One region of the Mesorhizobium sp. M8A.F.Ca.ET.181.01.1.1 genome, then DNA from elsewhere that is predicted to be linked to it. Evidence: riboswitches for the same ligand, from Rfam matches in the RefSeq annotation. Region 1 holds a riboswitch; each other region holds the start of a gene.

Evidence for each region. A riboswitch is a leader RNA that binds a small molecule or an ion and turns the genes downstream of it on or off. The one in region 1 is predicted to bind thiamine pyrophosphate.
Region 2: linked by a shared signal. The riboswitch ahead of thiB (thiamine ABC transporter substrate binding subunit) and the one ahead of thiC (phosphomethylpyrimidine synthase ThiC) in region 1 are both predicted to bind thiamine pyrophosphate.
Region 3: linked by a shared signal. The riboswitch ahead of EN824_RS02620 (YkoF family thiamine/hydroxymethylpyrimidine-binding protein) and the one ahead of thiC (phosphomethylpyrimidine synthase ThiC) in region 1 are both predicted to bind thiamine pyrophosphate.

The regions. Positions count from the first base shown of each region.
Region 1 covers NZ_SRTV01000010.1:4,827-9,060, forward strand. The annotation lists gene EN824_RS27970 (L-aspartate oxidase) at 1-83, shown strand, start outside; gene nadC (carboxylating nicotinate-nucleotide diphosphorylase) at 83-949, shown strand; partial or broken gene EN824_RS36200 (biotin synthase) at 1,098-1,199, shown strand; gene panD (aspartate 1-decarboxylase) at 1,315-1,767, shown strand; TPP riboswitch at 1,876-1,992, shown strand; gene thiC (phosphomethylpyrimidine synthase ThiC) at 2,098-3,933, shown strand; gene thiO (glycine oxidase ThiO) at 3,930-4,234, shown strand, end outside.
Region 2 covers NZ_SRTV01000005.1:371,537-375,770, reverse strand. The annotation lists gene thiP (thiamine/thiamine pyrophosphate ABC transporter permease) at 1-324, opposite strand, end outside; gene thiB (thiamine ABC transporter substrate binding subunit) at 549-1,547, opposite strand; TPP riboswitch at 1,591-1,705, opposite strand; gene EN824_RS20305 (thiamine diphosphokinase) at 1,792-2,436, shown strand; gene EN824_RS20300 (ABC-F family ATP-binding cassette domain-containing protein) at 2,438-4,234, shown strand, end outside.
Region 3 covers NZ_SRTV01000001.1:519,710-523,943, forward strand. The annotation lists gene msrA (peptide-methionine (S)-S-oxide reductase MsrA) at 1-212, shown strand, start outside; gene EN824_RS02605 (formyltransferase family protein) at 545-1,204, shown strand; gene EN824_RS02610 (hypothetical protein) at 1,236-1,595, shown strand; gene EN824_RS02615 (hypothetical protein) at 1,655-1,918, opposite strand; TPP riboswitch at 1,909-2,022, shown strand; gene EN824_RS02620 (YkoF family thiamine/hydroxymethylpyrimidine-binding protein) at 2,013-2,621, shown strand; gene EN824_RS02625 (ABC transporter permease) at 2,661-3,479, shown strand; gene EN824_RS02630 (ABC transporter ATP-binding protein) at 3,476-4,234, shown strand, end outside.

The DNA of each region.
Region 1 (4,234 bases):
GCCGCTCCGAAATCAGGCTCGACGCGGCCATGTTTGCGGCGCGGGAACTCGGCAACTCTCCAATGCTCGAAAGCGTCGCTTGATGAACCTATCCCCCCTTCCAACGATCATGCTCGAGCCTCTGGTGCGGGCAGCTCTGCTCGAGGACCTTGGCAAGGCCGGTGATTTGACCACTGATGCCATCGTACCGAAGGACCATCATGCGACAACGGTGCTGACTGCGCGCGAGGCCGGAACTATAGCCGGTCTCGACCTGGCGATGCTCGCTTTCAGGTTGATCGACCAGGATGTCGAGATGACAGTGGAGCGAGCGGACGGCAGCAACATCGCGCAAGGTGAGACCATCGCATCGGTCAGCGGTCCGGCCCGGGCCATACTCACCGCGGAACGGACGGCGCTCAATTTTCTGTGCCATCTGAGCGGTATCGCCACCGCGACGGCATTGATCGTCGCGGCGGTCCGCGGCCACGGCGCAAGAATCGTCTGCACGCGCAAGACGACGCCTGGATTGCGAGCGGTCGAAAAATATGCCGTGCGCGCCGGTGGCGGCTCCAATCATCGTTTCGGTCTCGACGACGCCATCCTGATTAAGGACAACCACATCGCCATCGCTGGCGGAATTCGCATGGCAATCGAGCGCGCGCGATGCAGCGTCGGCCACCTAGTCAAGATCGAAGTCGAGGTCGATACGCTAGCCCAGTTAGAAGAGGCTATGGCCCTCGCCCCAGACGCCGTCCTGCTCGACAACATGTCTGTCGACGAATTGCGCCAAGCAGTGGCGATGGTTGCCGGCCAGGCGATTACCGAGGCGTCGGGCAGGATAACGCCGGCGACGGCTCCAGCCGTCTCCGCGACCGGTGTCGACCTGATCTCCATCGGCTGGTTGACCCACAGCGCGCCAATCCTCGATATCGGGCTCGACTCCGCGAAATTTGTCCGTCGGGCCTGACAATCGGCGGTCGACCGGACGCTTTTTCGACCCAGCCCGCCAAGTTCAAAGGTGCCTAGGTCGCCCAATGCAAGGGGAACAGGATGGAAATGCACGCAGCGATTTCGGAAAAACCATGCGTGAAGCTCAATCCTTCGACGGCCACCGGATGTGGACCGTGGAAGCTGCTCGGGCGCTGCATGACGCGCCTTTCAACGACCTGCTGTTTCAAGCGCAAACCGTTCACCGCCGGAATTTCGATCCCAACAGGCGGCGGCGGGCGCTGGTCTCAGCGGCGGCGCCCTCGTCGTCGGAATCTAGCGGGGTAACCCGGCCACCCAGAGGATGGCGGGACGATTCATCCATGATGATAGGAAACAGGACCATTGCGAAAACTAGTCGCTGGCAAGCTGCACGGCATCTACGTCACCGAAGCGAACCTCAACTACCATGGATCGATAACGCTGGACCCTGACCACTGCGAAGCAGCCGGGATCCTGCCGATGGAATTTGTGGAGATTTGGAACAAGAATTCCGGTGCGCGGATTTCGACCTATGTCATTTTCGGCGAGCGCGGCTCACGATGCTGCATCCTCAATGGTGCGGCTGCCCGCACCTGCCAGCCAGACGACCAGATCATTGTTTGCAACTCCATATACCTGGACGAAGCGAATATCACCTCGTTGAAGCCGCGGATCATCACCTTCGACCAGGACAATCACATACTCGATCGCCTGAGCTACTCCGTCGATCTTGACGCACATGGGCGTTACAGTTTCTCGATCCTTGACGAGGCGAATGAGCCTTTGGCCATTCCTGCGCTGGTCTCCGGCGCGTGACTTCCTCTCGAGATTTGCCCGTGCTTTGCGCGGGGTTTCATTAGTCGCCGATCACCGCCGCAGGTGGAAATGCGCTTGACAAAGCAGTGTCGGCTCGGTCAATTCGAAAACATTCACCAGGGGAGTCCCGGCAAGGGGCTGAGATACTGCTGGCTATCGCGGCGCAGTGACCCGTTGAACCTGATCCAGTTCATACTGGCGTAGGGACGGTGCAAGCGCTTTGCGGGAGTTTACGCCCGAAGACCTGTTTTCAAGCAGGTCGACCAAAGCGTCTTTTCATCCTTCCGGCACAGAACTGGGTCTCCAATGCATGAGCAAAGGAGCCTCAAGATGAATGCCCTAACCCCAGCCGTCTCAACGGGACCGCTGCCTGCCTCACGGAAAATCCACAAGCCCGGCGTCCTCCATCCGCACATCAAAGTGCCGATGCGCGAAATCTCCGTCCATCCGACAGCGGGCGAGCCGCCCATCACCGTCTACGATCCGTCCGGCCCCTATACCGACCAGACTGTCGAAACCAGCATCGAAAAGGGCCTCGCCCGGCCTCGCCACGAATGGATCACGGCGCGGGGCGATGTCGAAGCCTATGACGGCCGCCATGTGCGGCCGGAAGACAATGGCTTCGTCACGGGTGAGCGCCTGACGCCGGAATTTCCCATTCGCAACCGGCCGCTAAGGGCCAGGGCCGGCAAGGCGGTGACACAGCTTGCCTATGCGCGCGCCGGCATCATCACGCCCGAGATGGAGTTCGTCGCCATCCGCGAAAACCTCGGCCGGGAAATCGCCCGCGGCAAGCTGCAACGCGACGGTGAAAGCTTCGGCGCGGCTATTCCCGATTTCGTCACGCCGGAATTCGTACGCGACGAGGTGGCGCACGGGCGGGCGATCATTCCAGCCAACATCAACCACCCAGAGAGCGAACCGATGATCATCGGGCGCAATTTCCTCGTCAAGATCAACGCCAATATCGGCAATTCCGCTGTCACTTCCTCGATGGCCGAAGAGGTCGAAAAAATGGTCTGGGCGATCCGCTGGGGCGCCGATACGGTGATGGACCTGTCGACCGGCCGCAACATCCACAACATTCGCGACTGGATCCTGCGCAATTCACCGGTGCCGATCGGCACGGTGCCGCTTTACCAGGCGCTCGAGAAGGTCGGCGGCATCGCCGAGGACCTGACCTGGGAGGTGTACCGCGACACGCTGATCGAGCAGGCCGAACAAGGCGTCGACTATTTCACCATCCATGCCGGTGTGCGGCTGCATTACATCCCGCTGACCGTCGACCGGGTCACGGGCATCGTCTCGCGCGGTGGCTCGATCATGGCCAAATGGTGCCTGCACCATCACCGGGAAAGCTTCCTCTATGAGCATTTCGAGGAGATCTGCGACATCTGCCGCGCCTATGACGTATCCTTCTCGCTCGGCGACGGCCTTCGTCCGGGCTCGATCGCCGATGCCAATGATGCGGCGCAATTCGCCGAGCTGGAAACGCTCGGCGAATTGACGCAGATCGCCTGGGCCAAGGATTGCCAGGTGATGATCGAAGGTCCCGGCCATGTGCCGATGCACAAGATCAAGGAGAATATGGACAAGCAGCTCGCTGTCTGCGGCGAGGCGCCCTTCTATACGCTTGGACCACTGACGACCGACATTGCGCCGGGCTATGACCATATCACCTCAGGCATTGGTGCTGCCATGATCGGCTGGTTCGGCACCGCCATGCTCTGCTATGTCACGCCCAAGGAGCATCTCGGCCTTCCCGATCGCAACGACGTCAAGATTGGCGTGATCACCTACAAAATCGCCGCCCATGCCGCCGATCTGGCGAAGGGCCATCCGGCAGCGAAAGTCAGGGATGATGCCCTTTCCCGCGCGCGCTTCGAGTTCCGCTGGGAAGACCAGTTCAACCTGTCGCTCGACCCCGAAACCGCGCGGTCCTTCCACGACCAGACCTTGCCCAAGGAGGCGCACAAGCTGGCGCATTTCTGCTCGATGTGCGGGCCGAAATTCTGCTCCATGCGTATCTCCCACGACATCCGCGCCGAAGCCCAGAAGGAAGGCATGGCGGCGATGGCGGCGAAATACCGCGAGGGCGGCGATCTCTACATGCCGGCTGACGAGACCGGCGTAGCGCTCATGCCAGAGGCGCCGGAGCCATCATGAGGGTGTTGGTCAAAGGGGCCGGCGTCGCCGGCCTCACCGCCGCCTTCGAACTCGCCGCCCGCGGCGCGACGGTCACAGTCGCTGAGATCCGGCAGACCCTTGGCGGCAATGCCTCGTGGTTCGCCGGCGGCATGCTGGCGCCATGGTGCGAGCGTGAAAGCGCCGAGCAGCCGGTGCTGGATCTCGGACGCGTCGCCGCCGACTGGTGGGATGCGGCACTGCCGGATCAGGTGACACGGGCCGGAACACTGGTCGTGGCCATGCCGCGAGATGCCGGTGAGCTTGACCGGTTCGCCAGTCG
Region 2 (4,234 bases), on a different contig from region 1:
GCCGAGCGCCGCGACGATCGCCGGCAGCGCCAACGGCACGGCGAAGAGCTGCAGAATGAAGGCGCGGCCGAAGAACCGTGGATGCCGCGACAGCGCCCGCGCCACGAACAGGGCCGGCCCGACGGAGAGCAGCGTTGACAGGGCCGCCTGCCAGAGTGTGAAGCGCACGACGCGCAACAGATAAGGGTCGAAGGCCACCCAGGCGCCGGAGAGATCGTGTGCGCCTTCGACAAGCAGCCCGGCAAACGCGCCGCCGATCAAGAGCGCGATCGCCGCCAGCGCTACGCTGCCGGCGGTAATGCGGGGATCAGACGCGGGTTGCACGAAAGGCCTTTAACGTGCGTCGCGTTCCTTCGCGCCCCCCTCTGTCCTGCCGGACATCTCCCCCACGAGGGGGGAGATTAGCAGCTCCGGCGCCCAGCTCATTCCTGCAATGTTGGCGATTGGCGAAATCGCCGATGACAGCCAATCTCCCCCCAAGCGGGGGAGATGTCCGGCAGGACAGAGGGGGGCGCCGTAAAGCATTCATCTTCGGATCATACAGCCAACTACTTGCTCATCACCGCCAGCCATTCATCCACCCAGGTCTTGCGGTTGGCCGCGACCTCCTCCGGACTGAACAGCAGGGTCTTGGTCGGCTTGACCAGTTTGTCGAAGGCCGGGTTGAGCGGCTTGTCGGTCTTGCCGGCCGGGAACATCCAGTTGGTCTCGGGGATGGCGTCCTGGAATTTCGGTCCGGTCATGAAGGCCATGAATTTTTCCGCCAGCGGGTTCTTGGCTCCGGTCGTGGTGATGCCGGCGACCTCGATCTGCAGATACTCGCCCTCTTCGAAAGACGCCGCCTGGTAACGCTCGGTGTTCTCGGCGACCATGTGGTAGGCCGGGGAGGTGGTGTAGGAAAGCACCATCGGCGCCTCGCCCTTGGTGAACAGGCCATAGGCCTCGCTCCAGCCCGGCGTCACGGTCAGCACCTTGGTCTTGAGCTTGGCCCAGGCCTCCGGCGCCTTATCGCCATAGACCGACTTCACCCAGAGCAGCAGGCCGAGACCGGGCGTCGAGGTGCGCGGGTCCTGGATGACGATCTTGTCGTCGGCGCTGCCCTCGACCAGCTCCTTCAAGCTTTTCGGCGGCGACTTCAGCTTTTGCGTATCGTAGACGACGGCGAAATAGCCGTAGTCGAAGGGAACAAAAGTATCGTCGCTCCAGCCGCCCGGCACGTTGACATCGCTCACCGCGCCATGCGGCGCGAACAGGCCGGAGGCCTTGGCATCGGCGGTGAGATTGGTGTCGAGGCCGAGCACGATGTCGGCCTTGGTCGAAGCGCCTTCCAGCTTGACGCGGTTGAGCAGCGCCACGCCGTCGGCGACCGAGACGAACTCGACATCGCAGCCGCATTCGGCCTCGAATTCCTTCTTCACCACGGGGCCTGGACCCCAGTCGGCGGTGAAGCTCTCATAGGTGTAGACCGTGAGCTTGTCCTTGGCCAAGGCCGGCCCGGACAGCGTCACCGCCGTGGCTGCGATGAGAGAATATAAAAACGTGCGCATCGGCGCCTCCTTCGTTTGCGTTGAAAGGAATTGAGGCGTCGGACTGTCCGAAACGTCTAATCCCTCCGCCGGTACAAACCGGATCAGGTTCAGCGGGTTGGCGAGACTGCCTCTCAGCCGGCCCGCGAAATTCGCGTCCGGCACCCCGTTAGAGCGTTTCGACACATAGGCCCGGCGGGTGGGACACGCAAGTGGGAGTTTGCCGCCTTCCGTTTCCCGTGCCGGGCTGGTAAGGCGACGGGATATGAGCACATTCACCATCCTGCTTGGCGGCGATCTCCTCCGCACGCCCCGGCTCGACCGCCAGGTCGAAGGCTCGCGCGTGATCGCCGCCGACGCCGGCATCGGTCATGCGCGGATGCTGGGCCTCGTGCCGGAATTGTGGGTCGGTGATTTCGATTCGGTTCCGGCCGATCTGCCCGCCCATCTCGCCGCCGTGCCCCAGCAAACCTTCCCGACGGAAAAGGACAAGACCGACGGCGAACTGGCAATCGCGGCCGCACTGGAGCGTGGAGCGACCCGCCTTGTGCTGGCGGGCGCCTTCGGCGGCAAGCGCGCCGATCACGCCTTTCTGCATCTGGCGCTTGGCCTGCGGCTGGCCGAGGCCGGAACGGATGTGCTTTTGACCAGCGGCGCCCAGGAGGGTGTCCCCTTGCTCAACGGCAGGGCCAGCTTCGATTATGCCGACGGCACGCTATTTTCTATTCTCGGCTTTTCCGAACTCTCCGGCCTGACCGTCACCGGCGCCAAATGGCCGCTCGACAAGGTCGAGGTGGCTTTCGGATCGTCGCTGACCATTTCCAACGAGGTCAAGGGCCGCCTCGACATCGCGCTCGGCCACGGCCGCGCGCTGCTGCTTGCCCATCCCTATCCATTGCCCGAAAGCTGACATGGCCCCGCCCCTTCTCAATCTCGACGGGATAAGACTGACTTTTGGCGGCACGCCGCTGCTCGATGGCGCCACCCTGACCGCGTCGGCCGGCGACAAGATCGCGCTGGTCGGCCGCAACGGGTCCGGCAAGTCGACGCTGCTCAAGATCGCCGCCGGCCTGATCGAACCGCAGGACGGCGAGGTGTTCCGCCAGCCTTCGGCAACGGTGCGTTACCTGCCCCAGATGCCCGACATGGACGGCTTTGCCAATGTGCGGGCCTATGTCGAGGCCGGACTCGGCCCGGCCGACGATCCCTACCGCGCCAGCTATCTGATGGAGCATCTCGGCCTGTCAGGCGAGGAGCGGCCGGCAGACCTGTCCGGCGGCGAGGCCAGGCGCGCCGCCCTTGCCCGCGTCATGGCGCCGGAGCCCGACATCCTGCTTCTTGATGAGCCGACTAACCATCTTGATCTGTCGGTGATCGAATGGCTGGAAGAGGAACTCGTCCGGACTTCCTCGGCGCTCATCGTGATCTCGCACGACCGCCGCTTCCTCGAGCGTGTGTCGCGTGCCACCGTCTGGCTCGACCGTGGCCAGACCCGCCGGTTGGACAAGGGCTTTGGCCATTTCGAGGAATGGCGCGACCTCGTGCTGGAGGAGGAAGAGCGCGAGCAGCACAAGCTCGGCCGCCAGATCGTGCGCGAGGAGCACTGGCTGCGCTACGGCGTGACGGCACGGCGCAAGCGCAACATGCGACGTCTCGGCGAACTGCAGACCATGCGCCAGCGCTTTCGCGGCCATCGCGGCGCCGAGGGCACCGCGACAATGGTGGCCAGCGACGCGGCCGAATCCGGCAAGCTGGTGATCGAGGCGAAAAACATAGAGAAGAGCTTTGGCGACCTCACCGTCGTCAAGGGGTTCTCGACCCGCATCCAGCGCGGTGACCGCGTCGGCCTCGTCGGACCGAACGGCGCCGGCAAGACGACGCTTCTGAAGATGCTGACCGGCGAATTGGCGCCGGACGCTGGTTCGATACGGCTCGGCACGAATCTGGAGATCGCCACGCTCGACCAGAAGCGCGAGGCGGTCGACCCGCAGGAGACGCTGGCGCAATATCTCACCGACGGGCGCGGCGAGAACCTGGTCATCAATGGCGAGCAGCGCCATGTCGTCTCCTACATGAAGGATTTTCTGTTCAAGCCGGAGCAGGCGCGCACGCCGGTGCGCGAGCTGTCCGGCGGCGAGCGGGCGCGGCTGATCCTGGCGCGCGTGCTGGCGCGCCCGGCGAACCTGCTGGTACTTGATGAGCCGACCAACGATCTCGACATGGAGACGCTGGAACTGCTGCAGGAACTGGTCGCCGGGTTCGCCGGCACCGTCATCCTGGTCAGCCACGATCGCGATTTCCTCGACCGCACCGTCACCAGCGTCATCGCGCCGGACGGTGGTGGCCGCTGGATTGAATATGCCGGCGGCTATTCCGACATGCTGGCGCAGCGCGGCGGCACCCGGCTCGACGACCGCAAGGCGCGCGCCAAGGCCGACGCCGGCGACGCGCCGACCACCAAGGCAGAACCTGCCGTAGCAAAAGGGCCGGCCAAAAAACTGTCGTTCAAGCAGAAGTTCGCGCTGGACTCCTTGCCCAAGAAGATCGAGGCCGTGACAGCGTCGATCTCGCGGCTGGAAAACAACATCTCCGACCCGGCCTATTACGAGCGCGACCCGGCCTCGTTCCAGAAGACCATCGCCGCCCTCGACAAGGAGCGCGCCACCTTGGCCGCATTGGAAGAGGAATGGCTGGAACTGGAGATGCTG
Region 3 (4,234 bases), on a different contig from region 1:
AGCAGAAGCGTGTGGCGGAGGACACCATCGCCGATGTCGATGCCTCTGGCCTGTGGCCCGGCAAGGTTGTCACCGAGCTCGCTCCAGCCGGAGTGTTCTGGGAGGCCGAGCCCGAGCACCAGGATTATCTGGAGAAGTATCCGAACGGCTACACCTGCCATTTCGTCAGGCCAGGTTGGAAACTGCCGGTTCGTGAAAAGGCCGTTTCATAAGGCTCGCGGATCAGTCTTTGCGGCAGTGGGTTTAAGCGCCCGCCGATTGCCGCGAGGCCATATCAATAGCGGCTGTCAGCCCCGCCCGGCGGTTGACAGTCCGCGGCACTGCTGACCAACTGCGCGGGTTGATTGATTTCAGGGGGAGCATGAGGAAACTCTACGAAAAACCTGTGTTGGTGAAGCGGGAAAGGCTCTCAAGTGTCGCCGCGGCAGGACCGCTTTCTCCCAAACCAGGCTGACGGCTCGGCCGGCCTTTTGGTCCTGACCGGACGGGTCCGTGACGGTGCTCGGATTGCCGGGCGATGTCTTGCCCCGCCGGATTTGAAAAGATGATTTCTTTCGAGCCTGTGGCCGGCGCCCGGCAGCTCAATGCAGTTTTCATCCTGGATGTTTCTGCTTACACCGGGCCTCTGCTTTCCGGCTGGATCGAGGCGGGAAACCGTATTGGCGCGATCATCGTGCCTGGCTTTCAGCGCCCATCCAGAGGCTTCAGCATTGGCAATTTTCGACGCCGGCTGAGGCGCCAGCTTCTGCTCAGGCGCTATCTCGGCAACACGCCGGTAAAGTTGATCGAATTCGGCCGGCCTTACGACTGGGATGAGCTTGGCCGGCAATTGCCTGACATCGCCGCGGATGTACTGATCTGCTACGCTTTCCCGACCTTGATCCCACAACAACTGCTCGGCCTCTTTCCCAAGGGCGGGCTTAATTTTCATCCGGCGCTGCTGCCCAACTACCGGGGGCCGCACCCTCTCCATCGCCTGGTCGCGGACGGCCAGCATGCCGTCCATGGCGGCGTGACATTGCACAAGATGTCCGCCAATTTCGATGACGGCGACATCCTCGGACAGGTGCCGTTCTGCGAAGCACTGGGCAACGCGGCGGGATGTGGCCGACAGCGTGGCGACCGCGATGCGCGCGTTGGTGCGCGAGGTGGCGCCAGCCTATTGCAAGGATTTGGTGTCCGGGACGCGGCAGCCAACCGGTGATTTCGTCTGGGCGCGACTTGAGCGGAACCACATGGCGATTTCATCCGACATGTCGATCGAGCACGTTGCCCGATTGTGGCACGTCCTGGGCGGCAATCCCGGTATCTATCTGGACGTTGCCGGCCGCGAAGTTCGGTTGGCCTTTCAGATCGCGCGACTGGGTCCGCCAACTGGAAAAGGTCCGGTCAGGCGATGGGGGAGGGTGGAGTTCGATCTTGCCAATGGCCGAGTTCGATACCTCACCTATGGCCGCCTGCTCAAACGGCTGATGAAAATGCACACCGCATTCGCACGGCCAAAAGCCGGAAAACCGTGCCCCGAAATAAGAGTGTTTGGCAAAGTGGCCAGCGAATCGGTGCCAGAGGTACCGCCAGCCGGTCGTGGCGTATAGTGAGACCAACGAGCATGGAAAGCGCGGAACTTGCGTCCGCGCTTTCCCTGCTGCGAAAACTACTTACCGCAGTTCTTGTCGGCCACGGTCGGCGCGGTCGCCCTGCCATTGGCATCCGTCTGCGCGCTGGTCGGGCAATTCTGGTCCGCGTTGGAATTCATGTCGCCCGGCGTGATGGTCGGGCTGTTGGTTGCACCCGGATCGAGCCAAATTCCCGGGCGCCGGCACCCGGTTGTGCCTGCGCTGGCGCAATGCTTTGGCGCAGCTTGCTGAAAAAACAGCTTCCCCAACCGATCGAATGGTGCTTTAACGCCGCCATCCACAGGGGTGCTCCGTACGGTCGGGGCTGAGACGGGGGCGGCAAGCCCACAGACCCTAGAAGCTGATCTGGGTAATACCAGCGGAGCGAGGCGGGCGATGTTTTCAGGCGCACAGGTTTCCCTATATCCCATGGCCGACGATTTTGTCGGCGTCATCCTGGGCGCGCTTGGCGCGCTCGATTCGTATCGCGACAAGCTCAGGATCGAGACCGACGACATCTCGACCTTGCTGGTCGGGCCCCCCGAGGTGCTATTCCCGGCGCTGCGCGACCTTTTCGTGGCTGCGTCTGGCAGCGGTAAGCATTGCGTGCTGTCGGCGACCATTTCGCGTGGTTGCCCAGGTGAGCCGGACGATCCGATCTGCCGCTCCGACACGTTTGGCGGACCTGCCGGGCCACTCGGCCCGCGCAAGCAAGCCGCCATTTCCGCCGTCCGCGGCGCGCCCGCCACTGGGCAGCCAGCGGCGGCGCAGTTCTCGCTCTATGTGATGGGCACGGACGACCATATGGACGAGATCTATGGCTGCATCGATTTCCTGAAGCAGTCTGGCGTCTATGATCGCTCCAAGAATTTCTGCACCAAGCTGCGCGGCGATGCCGGCGCGATCTTCTCGGCGCTCGACGAAGCCTTCTGCCGCTTCGGACCAGGCGCCGGCCACGTAACCCTCGACGTCACGGTTTCGGCCAACAGTCCCACTGCCGTTTGAACCGTTCGCGCCGACGCGCGCCGTCAAGGTCATCCTCTCGTGGCTTCATCGTCGTTCAACCCGCGTCAACTCGCGGGCTTCCTCGCCCAGGCGGCACCGGCCGTGATATCGATCGGCCTGGTGCTCGTGGCGTGGGAACTCTACGCAAACCATTCCGGCATCAAGCCGACGGTTCTGCCGGCACCCTCGCGCGTCTTCGAACAGGCGATGCTCAATCGTGACGCGCTGCTCGACAACGCCATTCCCACCATCCGCGCCACGCTGATCGGTTTTGCCTGCTCGCTCAGCGCCGCCTTCGCGCTGTCGATGCTGGTCGACTTCTTCCAGCCTTTGCGGCGCGCGCTGTTTCCTGTCTTCATAGTCAGCCAGACCTTGCCGCTGGTCGCCATCGCGCCATTGGTGGTGCTGTGGTTCGGTTTCGGGCTGACGCCCAAGATCATGCTGGTGGCACTGGTCACCTTCTTCCCGATGCTGGTGGCCCTGGTGCAGGGCTACGAGGCTACCGAGGTCGAGATCGGGCAGATGCTGCGCGCCATGGGAGCAGGGCGCTGGCGGGTCTTCATCCTGGCACGGTTGCCTTCGGCGCTGCCTTATTTCTTCGCTGGCCTCAGGATCTCCATCACCTATGCCGTCGTCGGCGCCATCTTCGCCGAATATGCGGGCGCGGCCAAAGGGCTGGGCATCTACATGCTCAACGCCAAAAACAATTTCCGTCCCGACCTGGTGCTCGCCGCCGTCGGCGTCAGCGCCGCCCTTACCCTCGTCCTGTTCGGGCTGACGGTGGTGCTGCAACGACTTGCCATGCCTTGGGAAAGAGCCGCTGGCAGGCAAGCCGCCCGAAAAGGCCCGCAAGCATGAGCCGGCTCGAATTGCGGCATATGCGCAAGGCCTTTGGCGGGCTCGAAGTGCTCGCCGACATTTCGCTGCGCGTGGATGCCGGCGAATTCGTCTCGATCCTTGGGCCTTCGGGTGCCGGCAAGTCGACGCTGTTCCAGCTTCTGACCGGCGCCGAGCATGGCGAGGGTGAGATGTTTTTCGACGGCGCGCCGCTCGACGATCATGGCAGGCATTTCGCCTTCATGCCGCAGCGGGACGCGCTGATGCCGTGGCGGCGCATCCTCGATAACACGACGCTCGGGCTCGAGGTGCAGGGCCTCGGCCGCAAGGCGGCGCGGACGCGTGTCGCGCCGCTGTTTGCCGAGTTTGGGCTTGCCGGCTTCGAGCGGCATTTTCCGGCGCAGCTTTCAGGCGGCATGCGGCAGCGCGCGGCGCTGCTGCGTACTGTCGTGCAGGAACGCGACATGTTGCTGCTCGACGAGCCGTTCGGCGCGCTCGATGCACTGACGCGCGCGGCCATGCAGCGCTGGCTCGAACAGATGTGGCGGCACCATCGATGGACGGCGTTGCTGATCACCCATGACGTGCGCGAAGCCGTGTTCCTGTCAGACCGCATCTATGTGCTGTCGGCCCGGCCTGCCCGTGTCGTGCGCGAGATCCAGGTGCCACTGCCGCGCCCGCGCGATCCGACCAGCGCCGCCACACGGCAGGCCGGGGCACTCGAGGCCGAGATCCTCGACATTCTGCTCAACCTCCAGCCAACCAAAGGACATGAC